DNA from 4 places in the Streptomyces sp. NPDC057743 genome. Region 1 is predicted to be linked to each of the others. Evidence: riboswitches for the same ligand, from Rfam matches in the RefSeq annotation. Region 1 holds a riboswitch; each other region holds the start of a gene.
What was found. Region 1 has a riboswitch for cyclic di-AMP ahead of ACFVFQ_RS27140 (peptidoglycan DD-metalloendopeptidase family protein). Riboswitches for the same ligand answer to the same signal wherever they lie in the genome.
Positions count from the first base shown of each region.

Region 1 (4,160 bases):
CCCTCGTGGACGTAGCGGTAGCGGTACCGGTCCGGGTGCAGGCACAGCCCGGCCGACGTTCCGACCTCCAGGAGGGCCAGGGGCTGCGGTAGACGGGCCAGCAGCGGCAGCAGTGCGGCGCAGCGGGCCGGTTCGTTGGCCTGGGTGGCGCGTTGCAGGACCACCGAGCGGACCTCGTCCCAGTGCCGGATCGTCCACTCGCGCCAGCGCCCGTACGCCGCCGCGCCGCGCGGCCCCAACTCCGCGTGCGGGCCGTCCAGATAGCGCACCGCGGCGAGCAGCAGGTTCGGCTGCTGCTTGTTGCCGGCCGGCAGCGACCCCGCGAGCAGTTCGCAGAACTCGTCGTCCTGGCCGATCCGGGCGGCCAACTCCTCGTGCGCCCCGGACCGCCCGCGCGCCTGTTGCCAGGAGAACTCCCGGTACCGATCCGCCACTTCCTGCGGGGTGTTGACGACGTTTCCGGTGTTCGCAACGTTGACGGCCATGGGGCGACGTTATCGCCCTCACTCTCCGTGATTGTTACGCATCCCTCTGCATAACAAGTGGTGCACAATCGTCGCGAGATCGTTTGACGCGGCGGCGCCAACTCGCCCTGATTGGGGAGGGCTTGAGGGGAAACGTTCCCGCCGGAGCCCTCTTGGGGGCCGTGTGGAACCCCCGTGGATTCGTGGGAACGCTTGGATTTCCCTCGTCGTCTCTATTACTGTCCGATAACGGAGCGCGGTCGTCCCAGCCGTCGCAAGTGGCGGCACCGTGCGCCGACGCCGAATCCCGTACGCGCTTTTCCCGCACGTCCAGAACGACCCCGACCCGTCCCGCACGAGCCGGCCGCCGCCCTGCTCGACCGGGTCCCCGACCCGCGTCGCGCCGCCCGGATCGACCGGTTTGGTGGATGCCTGTCGGATCCGCCTGGAATTGCTGGGAATTGAGCGAGGGGAACCGGGGAACCACCCTCTTGGGGTGAATCGGGCGCTTCTCGCCAGGAGGCGTTCGTAGGAGACCTTCCTGCTCCGAACCCGTCAGCTAACCCGGTAGGCGAGAAGGAAGGAAAGGAGAGCGCCCCCGTGGCGTCCAACAGGCCCGCCCCCCACGCTCCATCCGGCTATGGCCTAGGCGGCCCCGCCGACTTCAGCGGCACGATCGGCTTCGGCCTTGGCCTCGGTGGCCCCGCCGGGCACGTTGCCTCCGGTGGTGTTGGTGTGGATGTTTCGGGTGGGGGTGGCGATGTCGTTGATGCCGCTGCTTCGCCCGCTTCCCCTGCTTCCCCCGTTTCTGCTGCTTCCGTTGCTTCGTCAGCGTCGTCAGCTTCTTCGGCTTCTTCCGCCGCTTCCGCTTACGAGGCGATGCCCCAGCAAGGGTTGCCCCACCAGGGGCTGCTCCCCGAAGGGCTGGCCCATGAGGGCGTCGACCAGGGCGGGTTGCCCGGTGGTGAGCCGGTGCACGGTCCCCAAGGGAGCGGTGCCGAGGGCGCGTGGGTCACGGGTGACGAGATGGCTGCCGGCGAGGCGGAGCTCTACGAGGCCGGGGGCGACGAAGAGGGCCTCCGTTCGCTGCGCGGCAAGCACCGGGTGGCCAGGCAGCGCGGCGTCGGTCTGGCGCGCGGCGGCACGGCCCTGGGCGTCGGCGTGATCGCGGCGGTCGGCGCGAGCGGGGTGGCCGCGGCCGAGGGCCGGCCGCCGGTGCCGATCTCGATGCCCGACCCCGGTGGGACGGCCGATGATGCCACCGCGGATGCCCCGAACGCCCCGGTGGCCGCCGCCGCGACCACCACCGCGGACGCCTTCGCTCCCGCCGCCCATGGCACGCGGGCCGGCGGCGCCCCCGCGGAAGCCGCGCAGGGCACGGGCGCGGCCGAGGCGCTGCGCAACCGCATCCTCCAGCAGGGCGGTGCCCGCCCGGCCGATGCCCAGGCCGGCGTCCAAACCGACGCCCAAACCGACACTCAAGCCGACGCCCAACAGGGCGGCCCCACGGGGTCGGAGGCCACGGGAACGGCCGCGACCGCGGAGAGCGCGCCGCAGGCGTCAGAGATGCCGCAGACGTCCGGAGTCGAGCAGGCGTCCGGGACGGAGGAGACGTCGAGGGCGGAGGGGGCGTCGGGGGCGGAGACGGAGGAGGCACCGGCCGCCGCACAGGCGCCGCAGCCGGACGGGAAGGCCACCCAGGCCACGGAGGTCCCCCAGACTTCCCAGACCTCCCAGGCAACGCAGGCCACCCACGAACCGGCGGCCCCGGCGACCCCGGCGGCCCCGGCCGCACAGCCCTCCTCCGCCGGCTCCCCGGAAGCCGACCAACCCGCCCGCGCCGCCCAGGACTTCGTCGCCCCGGTTGCCTCGCACACCCTGGCCACCGGCTTCGGGCAGGCCGGCGACCGCTGGGCCGCGGACCACACCGGCCAGGACTTCGCGGCCCCAACGGGCACGCTGGTCAAGGCGGTTCACGACGGGACCATCACCCAGGCGGGCTGGGCCGGAGCGTACGGCTACCGGATCGTCGTCACGCTCGACGACGGTACGGAGCTCTGGTTCTGCCACCTGTCCTCCATGGTCAAGACGTCGGGCAGGGTCCATACGGGAGAGGTGATCGGCCGTGTCGGCGCCACCGGCAACGCCACCACCCCGCACCTCCACCTGGAGGTCCGTCCGCACGGCGGCGCCCCGACCGACCCGGTGCCGTGGCTGCGCGACCGCGGGGTCACCGTCTGACGCCCGCGCCGGCCGCCCGCATCCCGTGGGCGGCCAGCCGCGCACCCTCTCTGGACCGGCAACGGGAGCGGACCAACTCCCCACCTAGGCCGGGGAATAACTCCCGCAGCGCGAGGAACAATTCCAGGCGCTGTTGCGTTGTAGCAGGGCATGACCGCGACACACGCCCAGAGCTCCGTTCCCGACCGCAAGCCGCTCGGTTCGCTGTCCGTCTCCCGGCTCTGCCTCGGGGGCAACGTCTTCGGCTGGACCGCCGACGAGGCCGAGTCCTTCGCCGTACTCGACGCCTACGTTGCCGGCGGTGGCAATTTCATCGACACCGCCGACATGTACTCGTCCTGGGTGCCCGGCAACAAGGGCGGTGAGTCCGAGACCGTCATCGGCAACTGGCTCGCGGCCCGCGGCAACCGCGACCAGGTCGTGATCGCCACCAAGGTCGGCGCCCACCCCGACTACAAGGGCCTGTCCGCGGCCACCATCAAGGCCGGTGTCGACCAGTCCCTGGCCCGTCTGCGCACGGACCACATCGACCTCTACTACACCCACTTCGACGACGAGTCCGTCGAGGTGGGCGAGTTCCTCACCGCCCTGGACGACCTCGTCAAGGCCGGCAAGGTCCGCGAGATCGCCGCGTCCAACATCTCCGCGCAGCGCCTCCAGGCGTCGCTGGACTTCTCCGCCCGTGAGGGCGTGGCCCGTTACGTGGCCCTCCAGCCGCACTACAACCTGGTCTCCCGCGACACCTACGAGGGTGAACTCGCCGACGTGGCCGCCCGCAACGGCCTGGCCGCCGTCCCGTATTTCGCGCTCGCCTCCGGCTTCCTGACGGGCAAGTACCGCCCGGGCGTCAGCGTGGACAGCGCCCGCGCCGGGACGGCCGCCGAGCATCTGGCGACCGACCGCGGCCGCCGCGTCCTGGCCGCGCTCGACACCGTCGCCGCGGCCCATGACACCGAGCCGACCACCGTCGCGCTCGCCTGGCTCGCCGCCCAGCCCACCGTCGTGGCCCCCATCGCCAGCGCCCGCACCGTCGCCCAGCTCCCGGCCCTCCTGGCCGTCACCGAGCTCACCCTCACCGACGCCGAGGTCGCCCTCCTCACGGAGGCGTCGGCCTGAGCGCGGTAGCCGACTGAGCGACGCAGCAGAGGGGCCGGCCTACGGGCCGGCCCCTCTGCGGTCTGCTCCAGGGGGCGGCCCCACAGCGGGGCCGCCGGTGTCAGCCGCGCCGGTCCGCCACCGCCCAGGAGGCCAGCGCGACGCCGCCGGCCACCGCGAACACCGAGGGCCACGCGCCGATCTTCTTGGCCAGCGGGTGGGACCCCGCGAACGCCGCCACATAGGCGCCGCTCAGCGCGGCGGCCGCCTTCGTGCCGGCCTTCTGCTGCCAGCCGCGGGCCGCCACCGCACCGGCCGCCGCGAGCGCCACCCCGCCCAGGGGCCGCTTCTTGGTCCACC
Region 1 is NZ_JBHVJX010000026.1:85,473-89,632, forward strand. It holds gene ACFVFQ_RS27135 (DUF2332 domain-containing protein) at 1-485, opposite strand, end outside; cyclic di-AMP (ydaO/yuaA leader) riboswitch at 897-1,053, shown strand; gene ACFVFQ_RS27140 (peptidoglycan DD-metalloendopeptidase family protein) at 1,344-2,705, shown strand; gene ACFVFQ_RS27145 (aldo/keto reductase) at 2,856-3,821, shown strand; gene ACFVFQ_RS27150 (hypothetical protein) at 3,922-4,160, opposite strand, start outside.

Region 2 (4,160 bases), on a different contig from region 1:
CGTTGGAGGTGCAGGCGGCCGCCAAGGCCCGGCTGCGCCCCGACAACCGCGCCGTGCTCGTCTACGAGCCCACCGCGCAGCCCGACGCCGCCGGCACCGAGGAAGAGGAGGCGGCCAAGTGACCGACGCCACCACCCCAGCAGACGCCCCCATGAGCACCATGGAGTTCCACCCGCAGCCCCAAAGCGGTGCGCCCAAGCCGTGGGCCTTCCCGGCGCCCGAGCGCAGCCAGTTGGCCAACGGGCTGACCCTGCTGACCAGTCACCGGCCCGGGCAGCAGGTCGTCGCCGTGGAGGTCAACCTCGTCGCCCCGCTGGCGGCCGAGCCCGAGGGCCTCGACGGCGTCGCCACGATCATGGCCCGGGCCTTCTCCGAGGGCACCGACAAGCACACCGCCGAGGAGTTCGCCGCCGAACTGGAGCGCTGCGGCGCCACGTTGGACGCGCACGCCGACCACCCCGGTGTACGGGTCTCCCTTGAGGTCCCGGCCTCCCGTCTGCCGCGTGCCCTCGGTCTGCTCGCCGACGCGCTGCGTGCCCCCGCCTTCCCGGACGACGAGGTCGAGCGGCTGGTCCGCAACCGCCTCGACGAGATCCCGCACGAGCTGGCCAACCCGGCCCGGCGCGCGGCGATGGCGCTGTCCAAGGAGCTGTTCCCGGCCAACTCCCGGATGTCCCGGCCCCGTCAGGGCACCGAGGAGACCATCGCCCGGATCGACGCGGCCGCCGTCCGCGCCTTCTACGACGCGCACGTCCGGCCCGCCACCGGCACCGCCGTCATCGTCGGCGACTTCACCGGCGTCGACCTGGACGCGGCGCTGGCCGACACCCTGGGCGCCTGGAAGGGTTCCCCCGCGCAGCCGTCGAAGCCCTCGCCGGTCGTCGCCGACGACACCGGTCGCGTGGTGATCGTCGACCGTCCCGGTGCCGTTCAGACCCAGCTGCTCATCGGACGGGTCGGCGCCGACCGGCACGACCAGGTGTGGCCCGCCCAGGTGCTCGGCACGTACTGCCTGGGTGGCACCCTCACGTCCCGTCTGGACCGGGTGCTGCGCGAGGAGAAGGGCTACACCTACGGGGTGCGCGCCTTCGGCCAGGTCCTGCGTTCCTCCGCCCCGTCGTCCCCGGAGGGCGCCACCGGCGCCGCCCTGCTCGCCATCAGCGGGTCGGTGGACACCGCCTCCACCGGGCCGGCCCTGAAGGACCTGTGGACGGTGCTGCGCACCCTCGCGGCCGAGGGGCTGACCGACGCCGAGCGCGACGTCGCCGTGCAGAACCTCGTCGGCGTGGCCCCGCTCAAGTACGAGACCGCCGCTGCGGTTGCGGGGACCCTGGCCGACCAGGTGGAGCAGCAGCTCCCGGACGACTACCAGGCGCAGTTGTACGTCCGGCTTGCGGAGACCGGCACGGTCGAGGCGACCGCGGCGGTCGTCAACGCCTTCCCCGCGGACCGGCTGGTGACGGTCCTGGTGGGCGACGCGGCGCAGATCGCCGAGCCCGTCAAGGCGTTGGGCATCGGCGAGGTGACGGTCGTCAGCGGCTGACCTCGGCTGCATGACGGCACGTCACCCGACGTCCCGTCACTTATCGACAAAGCGGCTCCCGTGGCAGTGACTTGCCACGGGAGCCGCTGCGTGTGCACGGCGTTTTCCGCCCGCCCAACTGGTGAGCGTTGCTCCGTCACCTCTACGGGGCCGCGCCCGCAACCGGGCGGTGCCGTCTGCCCGGTTGCGTCGGTTGCCCGATTCGAGTGTGGCGTGCCGCACAAAACTCCAGTTCTGTTTGCCGATTGAAAGTTGCCCCGTTTAGCGTCGGTCCGGCTGTTCGTCACAACTCCGCCACAACAGTGGCACCGAGCAGTCATCGCCGAGTCCCCGTACGGCGCGAGCCAGGGGAGCCGGGGACCCACATGTCCCTTGGGGTGAATCGGACTCCTCTCCGGAGGAGCCCGTAGGAGACCTTCCTGCTCCGAACCCGTCAGCTAACCCGGTAGGCGAGAGGGAAGGAAAGGACCAGCCCGTACATGGCGTTCACCCGTGCCACCGGGAAGCACCGCCGTGCGAGCCGCACCGCTCGCACGACCCGCAACCTCGCCGGCATAGCCACCCTCGCGGCCTCCGGAGTCGTCGCCTCCGTAGCGTCGCCCGCGCTGGCCGCCACGGGCGAGCCGACCCACGACACCGGCCTCCAGCACGCCGTCGAGCTCGGTGACGAACTCGCCGTCCGGATCGAGGCCCAGGCGGACACGCAGCAGGCGGCTGCCGAGGCCGCCGAGGCCAGGGCGAAGGCCGAGGTCGAGGCCAAGCGGCTGGCCGAGATGGCGAAGAAGAAGGCCGACGAGGAGCGCGCGGCTAAGGTACGCGCCGCCCGCGAGGCCGAGCGCAAGCGCCTCAACACCTTCGTTGCTCCGGTGGCCGATTCCTACGTCTCCACCGCGTACAAGGCGTCCAGCGGCCTGTGGTCCTCGGGCAGCCACACCGGCATCGACTTCCACGCCGCCTACGGGACGCAGGTCCACGCCGTGGGCGCCGGCACCGTCGTCGAGGCCGGCTGGGGCGGCGCGTACGGCAACAACATCGTGATCCGGATGAACGACGGTACGTACACCCAGTACGGCCACCTCTCGTCGATCGGGGTGAGCGTCGGGCAGTCCGTCACCCCGGGGCAGCAGATCGCCCTCTCCGGCAACACCGGCAACACCACCGGCCCGCACCTCCACTTCGAGGCCCGGACCGGCCCTAACTACGGCTCGGACATCGACCCGATCGCTTACCTGCGCGCGCACGGCGTCAGCGTCTGACCTTCCCCGACCTCTCCGCCGCAGCACCGTCCCCCTGGAGCCCCGGCCCGCCACCCTGGTGGGCCGGGGCTCCGTCGTTTCCGTAGGGCCACCGCCGGTCCGTCCGCCAGCTTCCCGGACCGCACCGTCCGAAAAGCGCCGTTGAATTCGCGACATTCCACGGGAGAATCCATCCGTGTCGAATAGAGTCGAGGAATGTCGCCGAGCGGTGACATCTTTCGGGGATTACGGCGGAGGCACGGACGATGCGAAGCCACATTTCCGCGCACGCGGTGTGCACGGCGATTCGGGACGATATCGTCTCCGGTCTGCTCGCGCCGGGGAGCCGGCTGATCGAGGACATTCTCGCCGCGCGGTACGGCGTCTCCCGGGTCCCGGTGAGGGAAGCGCTGCGCACCCTCCAGTCCGAAGGTTTCGTCACCTCCCGCCACCACGCGGGCGCCTGCGTCGCCGAGCTCACCGAGCAGGAGGCCGCCGACCTCCTCGACATGCGCGCCCTCATGGAGCCGCTGGGCGCAGCCCGCGCCGCCGCCCGCCGCACCACCGCTCACCTCAAGGTGCTGCGCGGCCTGGTGCGACTCGGTCGCGAACGGGCCCGCCACGGTCACCCCAACGACCTGCGCCAGCTGGACGGTTGGTTCCACGAGACGCTCGCCCAGGCGGCCGGCAGCCCCAGTCTCACGGCGCTCCTCACCCAGCTGCGACGCAAGATCGAGTGGACCTATGTCATCGAGCCGCCCACCCGCGTCACCGATGCGTGGGACGAACACGGCGCCGTACTTGACGCCGTCGCCCGTGGGGACGCGGAACGGGCGCGCACCCTCATGGCGGCGCACATCGAACGCTCGCTCCCGGTGTACCGACTGCGCCGCCACGCTTCCGATGTGAGCGAGGCGAAACGACCCGTCAACACGGCACGCGCCCGCGCTTAACAATCGCCCCGTATACAAAGGGGGGAGGCGTCGGGGAATGCGAGTGTTGGGGGAGAAGGCGGGGCGGGGGTGCTCGGCGTGCGTTTCTGATGCCGCTTGCCGAAATGCCCCCCTGTGAATGGGGAGAATGGGAATCTCGTATTAGGGGTGCCGGCCAGAGGTCGCGAATGAGGGTGGCGGCTGGTGGACCCTATCGCCGTCCGGAATCGCTCCCGGACGGCCATGCGAATTTCTGAGGCTTCCGATTGGCCGACGAAGAATCCGCAACGTGCCTTTGTCGCCCACGGTTCAACGCATTGCCCGACGCCCTCAAATCGCCCGACGCCCTCAAGTAATGGCGAGTGCTTGCCTCCACGCACACGCGAACGACCCCGCCGCGGCAGCCGGTTGTGTGTACCGGTTGCCACGGCGGGGCCGTGTCGACTGGCG
Region 2 is NZ_JBHVJX010000009.1:137,382-141,541, reverse strand. It holds gene ACFVFQ_RS12815 (M16 family metallopeptidase) at 1-122, shown strand, start outside; gene ACFVFQ_RS12810 (M16 family metallopeptidase) at 152-1,543, shown strand; cyclic di-AMP (ydaO/yuaA leader) riboswitch at 1,854-2,010, shown strand; gene ACFVFQ_RS12805 (M23 family metallopeptidase) at 2,023-2,799, shown strand; gene ACFVFQ_RS12800 (GntR family transcriptional regulator) at 3,045-3,731, shown strand.
Region 2: another riboswitch for cyclic di-AMP. It lies ahead of ACFVFQ_RS12805 (M23 family metallopeptidase); the one in region 1 lies ahead of ACFVFQ_RS27140 (peptidoglycan DD-metalloendopeptidase family protein).

Region 3 (4,160 bases), on a different contig from region 1:
GCCCGCTTCGTGCCGGCCATGCTGCACGGCGCGCTGACGATGCTGGTCACCGGCATCGTGCTGGTCGGCCTGAACCAGATGCAGGGCGCCTCGCTCAACAACATCAAGTTCGGCATCAAGTTGGCCGTCCTGGTGGTGATCCTGGCGCTGGTCTACGTCAAGCGGGACGAGGAGAAGATCGCCAAGCCGGTGTTCGGCGCGGTCGGCGGCCTCACCATGCTCAACATCTTCATCGCGGTGCTCTGGACCTGAGCCCGCCCGGCGCCCCGGCGGCCCGCCCGGCAGAGAGCCGGCGGCCCGGCCCCGGCGCCGCACCGCCGTGCCGAAACGGCACACCGCGCGGTCATCCCGCTCCGTACTCCGGAGCCGGCGGATGGCCGCGCGGTGGCATGTGGGGGGTGGATCAGCGGGGCGCGGAGCGCGCGCCCGTGTGCCGGCTAGCCTGGCCGGACGCTCCCGTAGATCGGCATGTAGTAGATCGACTCCACCCGGACGTTGGCACCCGGGTGCGGGGCGTGGATCATCTTGCCGCCGCCGATGTACATCCCGACGTGGCTGATGTCGTTGTAGAAGAACACCAGGTCACCGGGTTGGAGATTCTCGGTGGAGATCCGGGTGCCGGTCTTGACCTGGTCCCAGGTCGTGCGCGGCAGATCGACCCCGGCCGCCTTCCACGCGGCCTGCGTCAGGCCCGAGCAGTCGTAGGAGTTGGGCCCGGTGGCGCCCCAGACGTAGGGCTTGCCCATCTGGGAGCGGGCGAAGGCGAGCGCCTTCTGGGCCTTGGTCCCGTACGAGCCGCTGTCCGAGGAGCCGCCGCCGGACGAGCTGCCGCCGCCGGTGTTCTGGTCGGAACCGCCGGGATGCTGCCGCCGCTTCTCGGCCTCCTTGCGGGCCTGCTCCTCGGCCTTGCGCTCGGCCGCGGCCTCCTTCTGACGCTCCAGTTCGGCCAGCCGCGCCTTCTCCTGCGCGGTCAGCCGGGAGAGCAGCTGCCGCGCCTCGGCCAGCTTGGCCTGGACGTTGCGCTTGGTCTCCTTCAGGGACGTCTGCGCGTGCTGGAGGTCGGTAAGGCTCTGCGTGGCCTCGGCCCGTTGGCGGGCGGCCACCGCGGCCTGCTCCTGATAGTCGGTGACCACCTGCTTCTGCCGACCGGTCAGCTGCTGCATCAGGTGGTTGCGGTCGACGAACTGCTGCGGGTCCTTGGCGAGCATCAGTTGGGCGGTCGGGTTGATCCCGCCGCTCTGGTACTGCGCCGAGGCGAACGAACCCAGCCGCCGCCGGGACTCGTTCATCTTCTCCGCGCGCCGGGCCGCCTCGTCGATCAGGCGGTTCACCGTGCGCTGCTCGCCGTCGGCCTTCTCCTTGGCGGCGTTGTACTTCTGGGTGGCGACCTCGGCCTGCTGGTACAGGTCGTCGACCTGCTGCTTGACCTCTTCGACGGTCGGCTGGGGCGCCTTGGGGGCGGCGTTCGCGGTCTGCGAGAGCAGGGTGACCGAGGCCAGTGCGGCCGTGGTCAGCCCGGTGGCCGTACGACGGCCGCCGGGCGTGGCAAGTATGGGGGTGCGCGGCTTGCGATGGGACGCCAAGGCCGGCGACTCCTTCCGTGGACCGCCTACCGGGTTAGCTGTCGGGTTCGGGCGGTCTGCTGACGGAAGGCTTGCCCTACGGCCGGTGCGTCCGCCTGGCAACGGTCGCCCCGGTCGATTCACCCCGGTGGTGCTTGTGGGTCCCCGGCTCCGGATGCCTCGCGGCAGGCCGGACTCGGCGGAGGCGGCCCGTGCGGACGCTGTCGTCCGCGGGGACGGCGGGCTGCCTTGAGCGAGACCGTAGCCAACTCGTGTGGCTTCTGTGAAGGCAGGTGTTCGATATGCCCGAAACCTTTTCGTGACCTGAATGCGGAGGGCCCACGAGGCGTCCCCGGCCGCGCAGATGACGCCCCGACCGGGGCGGTACCGGGCAATCCGTCACTTCGGGACCGGTTGTCAGTGCGGCGGCCTAGACTCGGTGGGCGATGAGCAGCCTCTTTGACGACAGCTTCCTGGCGGACCTCGGCCCCGCGGACGAGGAGCCCCCGCCGCCGCCCGAGGACGAGCACGGCCCGGCCCCGGAGGAGATCCCCGCCGACCTCTTCGGCGGGAAGTTCGACGCGCCCGCGCCCAGGGAGCCGTACTACCGCGACGGCGCCGCCCGCCCCGCCATCGACCCGGCGGCGCTCCTGGAGGGCCTCAACGACCAGCAGAAGGCCGCCGTGGTGCACAGCGGCAGCCCGCTGCTGATCGTCGCCGGCGCCGGCTCCGGCAAGACCCGGGTGCTCACCCACCGCATCGCCCACCTGCTCGCCGAGCGCCACGTCCACCCCGGCCAGATCCTCGCGATCACCTTCACCAACAAGGCCGCGGGCGAGATGAAGGAGCGCGTCGAGGACCTGGTCGGCCCGCGGGCCAACGCCATGTGGGTCTCCACCTTCCACAGCGCCTGCGTGCGGATACTGCGCCGGGAGTCCAAGCGGCTCGGCTTCACCTCGTCCTTCTCGATCTACGACGCGGCCGACTCCAAGCGCCTGATGGCCCTGGTCTGCCGCGATCTGGATCTGGACCCCAAGCGCTTCCCGCCCAAGTCCTTCAGCGCGAAGATCTCCAACCTCAAGAACGAGCTCATCGACGAGGAGACCTTCGCCGGGACGGCGGCCGACGGGTTCGAGAAGACCCTCGCCGAGGCGTACGCGATGTACCAGGCGCGGCTGCGCGAGGCCAACGCCCTGGACTTCGACGACATCATCATGACGACGGTCCACCTGCTCCAGGCGTTCCCCGACGTCGCCGAGCACTACCGCCGCCGCTTCCGCCACGTCCTCGTCGACGAGTACCAGGACACCAACCACGCCCAGTACACCCTCGTCCGCGAGCTGGTGGGCCCGGGCACGGTCGAGATCCCCGCCGCCGAGCTGTGCGTGGTCGGCGACGCCGACCAGTCCATCTACGCCTTCCGCGGCGCCACGATCCGCAACATCCTCCAGTTCGAGGAGGACTATCCGAACGCCACCACGATCCTGCTGGAGCAGAACTACCGCTCCTCGCAGACGATCCTCTCGGCCGCCAACGCCGTCATCGAGCGCAACGAGAACCGCCGCCCCAAGAACCTCTGGACGGACGCCGGCGCCGGCCCCAAGATCACCGGCTATGTCGCCGACACCGAGCACGACGAGGCCCAGTTCGTCGCCGACGAGATCGACCGGCTCACCGACGCCGGCGACGCCAAGGCCGGCGACGTGGCGATCTTCTACCGCACCAACGCCCAGTCCCGCGTCTTCGAAGAGATCTTCATCCGGGTCGGGCTGCCCTACAAGGTCGTTGGCGGCGTGCGCTTCTACGAGCGCAAGGAGGTCCGCGACATCCTCGCCTACCTCCGGGTGCTCGCCAACCCCGAGGACGCCGTCCCGCTCCGCCGGATCCTCAACGTCCCCAAGCGCGGCATCGGCGACCGTGCCGAGGCGATGATCGAGGCCCTCGCCCAGCGCGAGAAGATCACCTTCCCGCAGGCGCTGCGCCGGGTCGACGAGGCGTACGGCATGGCCGCCCGCTCCGCCAACGCCGTCAAGCGGTTCAACGCCCTGATGGAGGAGTTGCGCACCATCGTGGAGTCCGGGGCCGGCCCCGCCACGATCCTGGAGGCGGTCCTGGAGCGCACCGGCTACCTCGCCGAACTCCAGTCGTCCACCGACCCCCAGGACGAGACCCGCGTCGAGAACCTCCAGGAACTCGCCTCCGTGGCCCTGGAGTTCGAGCAGGACCACGGTGAGGCCGGTGAGGCCGACGAGACCCAGGAGGCCGAGGGGGCGGAGGCCGCCGCCCCCGGCCCCGGGACGCTCGCCGAGTTCCTGGAGCGGGTCGCCCTGGTCGCCGACTCCGACCAGATCCCCGACGCCCCCGCCGAATCCGACGACGCGGCGGGCGCCGAGGACCCCGGCGTCATCACGCTGATGACCCTGCACACCGCCAAGGGCCTGGAGTTCCCGGTCGTCTTCCTGACCGGCCTGGAGGACGGCGTCTTCCCGCACATGCGGGCGCTCGGCCAGACCAAGGAGTTGGAGGAGGAGCGCCGGCTCGCCTACGTCGGCATCACCCGCGCCCGCGAGCGGCTCTACGTCACCCGCGCCACGATGC
Region 3 is NZ_JBHVJX010000034.1:41,621-45,780, forward strand. It holds gene ACFVFQ_RS30435 (hypothetical protein) at 1-252, shown strand, start outside; gene ACFVFQ_RS30440 (NlpC/P60 family protein) at 438-1,583, opposite strand; cyclic di-AMP (ydaO/yuaA leader) riboswitch at 1,591-1,774, opposite strand; gene pcrA (DNA helicase PcrA) at 2,009-4,160, shown strand, end outside.
Region 3: another riboswitch for cyclic di-AMP. It lies ahead of ACFVFQ_RS30440 (NlpC/P60 family protein); the one in region 1 lies ahead of ACFVFQ_RS27140 (peptidoglycan DD-metalloendopeptidase family protein).

Region 4 (4,160 bases), on a different contig from region 1:
CCCTTGCGCTTCAGGACCTTCTTGAGGGTGTGGTAGACCTCGGCGCCCCAACGCAGCGCCTCGGAGAAGGACTCCGCGCCGATCGGCGCGATCATGAACTCCTGGATGTCCACGTTGGAGTCGGCGTGCGAGCCACCGTTGAGGATGTTCATCATCGGCACCGGCAGGACGTGCGCGTTCGGGCCACCGAGGTAGCGGAACAGCGGCAGGTCGCTGGCCTCGGAGGCGGCGTGCGCGACGGCCAGGGAGACGCCGAGGATGGCGTTGGCGCCCAGCGAGCCCTTGTTGTCGGTGGCGTCCAGGTCGAACATCGCCTGGTCGATCAGCCGCTGCTCGGTCGCGTCGTAGCCGACGAGCTCCGGGCCGATCTGCTCGATGACCGCGAGGACGGCCTTCTCGACGCCCTTGCCGAGGTAGCGGTTGGGGTCACCGTCCCGCAGCTCGACGGCCTCGAAGGCGCCGGTCGAGGCGCCGGACGGGACGGCGGCACGGCCGGTGCTGCCGTCGTCGAGGCCGACCTCGACCTCGACCGTGGGATTACCTCGCGAGTCGAGAATTTCGCGGGCTACGACGACGTCGATGGACGGCACGTTGTCTCCTTCGGGGGTGTCTGGAGTTCTCGCCATGAGCCTAACGGCCCCGGACGTGTCCGCTTGCCCGTGGCCCGCTCCGTGGGACGAAAAAACCCAACAAGCAGGCCAAACTCCCAGTTCATGGGAGGTTTCCGGGCGTTGTTCGCTATGCGGGTAACGCCGCGCCGGGCCGTCTGATGGCCTCGGAAACGGTGCACGTCAGCGGGGGGGCTCGGGCGCGGTGCGGCACGGCGCAGGGGCGCTTGGACATAAGAAGCCCCGCCGCGGCGCGCTCGGGGGTACGCGCCGGGGCGGGGCAGCTTTCGCGGGCGGCTCAGATGCTGAGCTTCTGGCCCGGGAAGATCAGGTTGGGGTTGCCGCCGACGACGGACTTGTTGGCGGCGTAGAGCGCCTTCCAGTTGGTGCCGTGCGCCTTGGCGATCTTGGCGAGGGTGTCGCCCGACTTCACGGTGTAGGTGTCACCGGAGCGGTGCGACTGCTGCGGGGCCGGCTGGGCCTTCTCGACCTTCTCGCGGACCGGGGCGGACTTCTTCTTGGTGGTGCCCTCGGTCTGCTTGCGAGTCTCGGAGGTGCCCTGGCTCTTCTTGACCGTGGCGCCACCGGAGGTGTCGACGTTGGCGGCCGGGCCACCGGCGGTCAGGTTGCCGGCGCCGGCGCAGGACCAGGCACCCGGGCCCTGGATGGCGAGCAGCTTCTCGGCGGCGGCGATCTGCTGGGCCTTGGTGGCCAGGTCGGCGCGGGCCGCGTACTGGGTACCACCGGCGGCGGCCCAGCTGGAGTTGGAGAACTGCAGGCCACCGTAGTAGCCGTTACCGGTGTTGATCGACCAGTTGCCACCGGACTCGCACTGGGCGACCTTGTCCCAGGTGGCGACCGAGGCGGCGGAAGCGGAGGTGGCGCCCATCAGCGGGACGGCGACGGCGGCGCCGGCGACACCGGCCAGGGTGGCGACGCGGACGGCCTTGGAGCTGCGGCGGTGCTTGCCCTTGTTGATCAGCATCGTGCGTTCGTTTCCTCACCGACGCCTACGAGGTGAGCTGTCGGGTTCGGGCCGTGTGAGCTGCCCGGCCGCGTGTGCTGCACACGCGACTTCACCCCAAGCCGGTTGACCCGCTTTCACGGGTGGGGCCGGCACTTACCTTGGGTCCCCCGCTCCTGCCTTCGGCGCTTGCGCGTCGTCGTCCTCCGACCGCCGGCAGGATTCGGCGTGCGATCGAAGGGCCCGCTTTGGCGAGCGGTCCTGACCGTAAGCAAAACCCTGTTGGTGTTCAAACCCCATCTTCTGAACCAAGTTGACCGTTTTTGATCATCAGGGCGGACATTTCCGCAGGTGGACCCCGGTATCGAAACGGGGGGCGGGACCCGCCCCATCCCCCGCAACGAGAGCCATATCTCACTTTTACGAAACCGCCCCGAACCGGCGGTAACTACCCCTGCGCCCGCCCGAGATCGAGCAGTTGACCAGGAAGGATGAGGTCCGCATCGGAGCCGATGACGCCGCGGTTGCGGTCGTAGAGCGCGGGCCAGCCGCCCGGCAGGTCATGGCGCTCGGCGATGGCTGACAGGTTGTCACCCGGGCGTACGCGGTAGTCGTCGGCGCCCGCCGGGGGCGTGCGGTGCGCCGCCCCACCGCGCGAGGCGTGCCGGCCGCTGCCGCCGTCCCGCTCGTCTCCGGAGCCCGAGCCGTCGCCGGGCGCACCGCGGTGCTTGCCGGCGGCGGGGGGCGTACCGGGGTCGGACGGGGGCGAGGAGGGAGACGGGGTCGCGTCCGAGGGATCGGTGGAGGGGGTGCCGGACGGCGACGTGGCGGGCGGCCCGGACGGCGACCCCGACGGCTCCCCGGTCGGGCCCCCGGTCGGCTTCCCGGGCGACGAGGGGGACGGGGTGGCCGACGGGGAACCCGACGGCGATCCGGACGGCGACGCGGAGTCCGTCGGGCTTGTGGGGCCCGTGGTGCCCGTGGGGTCCGTCGGGTCCTGGCTCGCCGAAGGGGCGCCCGGGGTACCGGAGTCGGAGTCCGCCCCGGGGTCGGCGTCGCTGCCGGACGGGGCGGGCGTCGTGGCGCCCGGACCCGCGCGGTCCGCGTCGCCCGACGTGCCGGACGGGTCGCCGGTGGCCGGGTCGTCGGCCGAGGGGTCGTGCGTGGGGCGCGGGGTGGGGCGGCTGGTGCTGCCCGGGTCGACGCCCGGCTTGCGGCCGCCCTTCGTCAGCCCGGCGTCCACCGCGCAGCTCGGGAAGGCGTCCGGGCCGCGGTCGTCGAGGATCGCCTGGGCCACGGCTATCTGCTGGGCGCGGCTGGCGAGGTCGGGGCGGGAGGCGTAGGCGGAACCGCCGTAGTGGTCCCACATCTCCTGGGTGAGCTGGAGGCCGCCGTAGAAACCGTTGCCGGTGGCGGAGCTCCACATTCCGCCGCTCTCGCACTGCGCGACGCGGTCCCAGGTCGCCGCGTCGGCGGCCTGTGCGCCACCGGCGCTGAGCAGGGGCAGGGCCAGCCCCGCGCCGGTCACTCCTGCCGTGACAAAGATGGCCGGTGCTTGTCGGGGGCGACGATGCCGGCCGTTCCCGGAACGCATGCGGTTGCCTTTCGCGCGGCGGTTGAGTTGTCGGATCGCGGTCGGCGGGGGCGCCGTGGAGGGCGGCCCGCGATCGACCTCGATCGCCGGACGAAAGGTAGCCGGGGTTACGGGCAGTCACAAGCCGGTGTAGCGGAGATCACGCAATGGTCACATGCCTGACAGTTCGTCAACTATGCGGCCGTGCCTGGTGGGGACGGTTCCGGCGCTCCCTCCGGTGCGACCTCCGGCGTGAACTCCACCGGCAGGGTGCGCAGTCCGCGCATGATGAGCCCGCCGCGCCACCGCAAATCGTCCGGTTCCGCCGCAAGTCGGAGGTCCGGTAGGCGGGTCAGGAGGGTGGCGAGGGCGGTCTGCCCTTCGAGGCGGGCGAGCGGTGCGCCGAGGCAGTAGTGGATGCCGTGCCCGTAGCCGAGATGAGGATTGTCACGCCGCGTGAGGTCGAGCACGTCCGGCTCGTCGAAGCGGGCCGGGTCGCGGTCGGCGGCGGCCAGCACCACCAACACCGGGTCCCCCTCGGCGATCCGCTGCCCGCCCAGCGTCAACTCCCGGGTCGCGTACCGCCAGGTCGCCAGCTCCACCGGCCCGTCGTAGCGCAGCAGTTCCTCGACGGCGATGGCGAGCAGCTCGGCGTCGCCGGCCGCGATCGACTTCTGGAGCAGCTCCCGCTGGGCCGGGTGGCGAAGCAGCGCGTAGGTGCCGTTGCCGATGAGGTTGACGGTGGTCTCGAAGCCGGCGAAGAGCAGGACGAAGCACATCGCGGCGGCCTCGTTCTCGGTGAGGTGCTCGCCGTGGTCGGAGGCCCGGATCAGGCCGGAGATCAGGTCGTCGCCGAGGTCGGCCCGCTTGCGGTGGATCAACTCGGCCAGATACGCCCGCATCTTCTTCACGGAACGGGCGACGCCGCCGCGCGGGCCCCCGCCGTGCCGGATCATCATGCCCGCCCAGTCCCGGAAGTCGTCCTGGTCCTCGGGCGGGACGCCGAGCAGGTCGC
Region 4 is NZ_JBHVJX010000008.1:61,576-65,735, forward strand. It holds gene eno (phosphopyruvate hydratase) at 1-590, opposite strand, end outside; gene ACFVFQ_RS11335 (transglycosylase family protein) at 907-1,593, opposite strand; cyclic di-AMP (ydaO/yuaA leader) riboswitch at 1,601-1,770, opposite strand; gene ACFVFQ_RS11340 (transglycosylase family protein) at 2,021-3,100, opposite strand; gene ACFVFQ_RS11345 (cytochrome P450) at 3,340-4,160, opposite strand, start outside.
Region 4: another riboswitch for cyclic di-AMP. It lies ahead of ACFVFQ_RS11335 (transglycosylase family protein); the one in region 1 lies ahead of ACFVFQ_RS27140 (peptidoglycan DD-metalloendopeptidase family protein).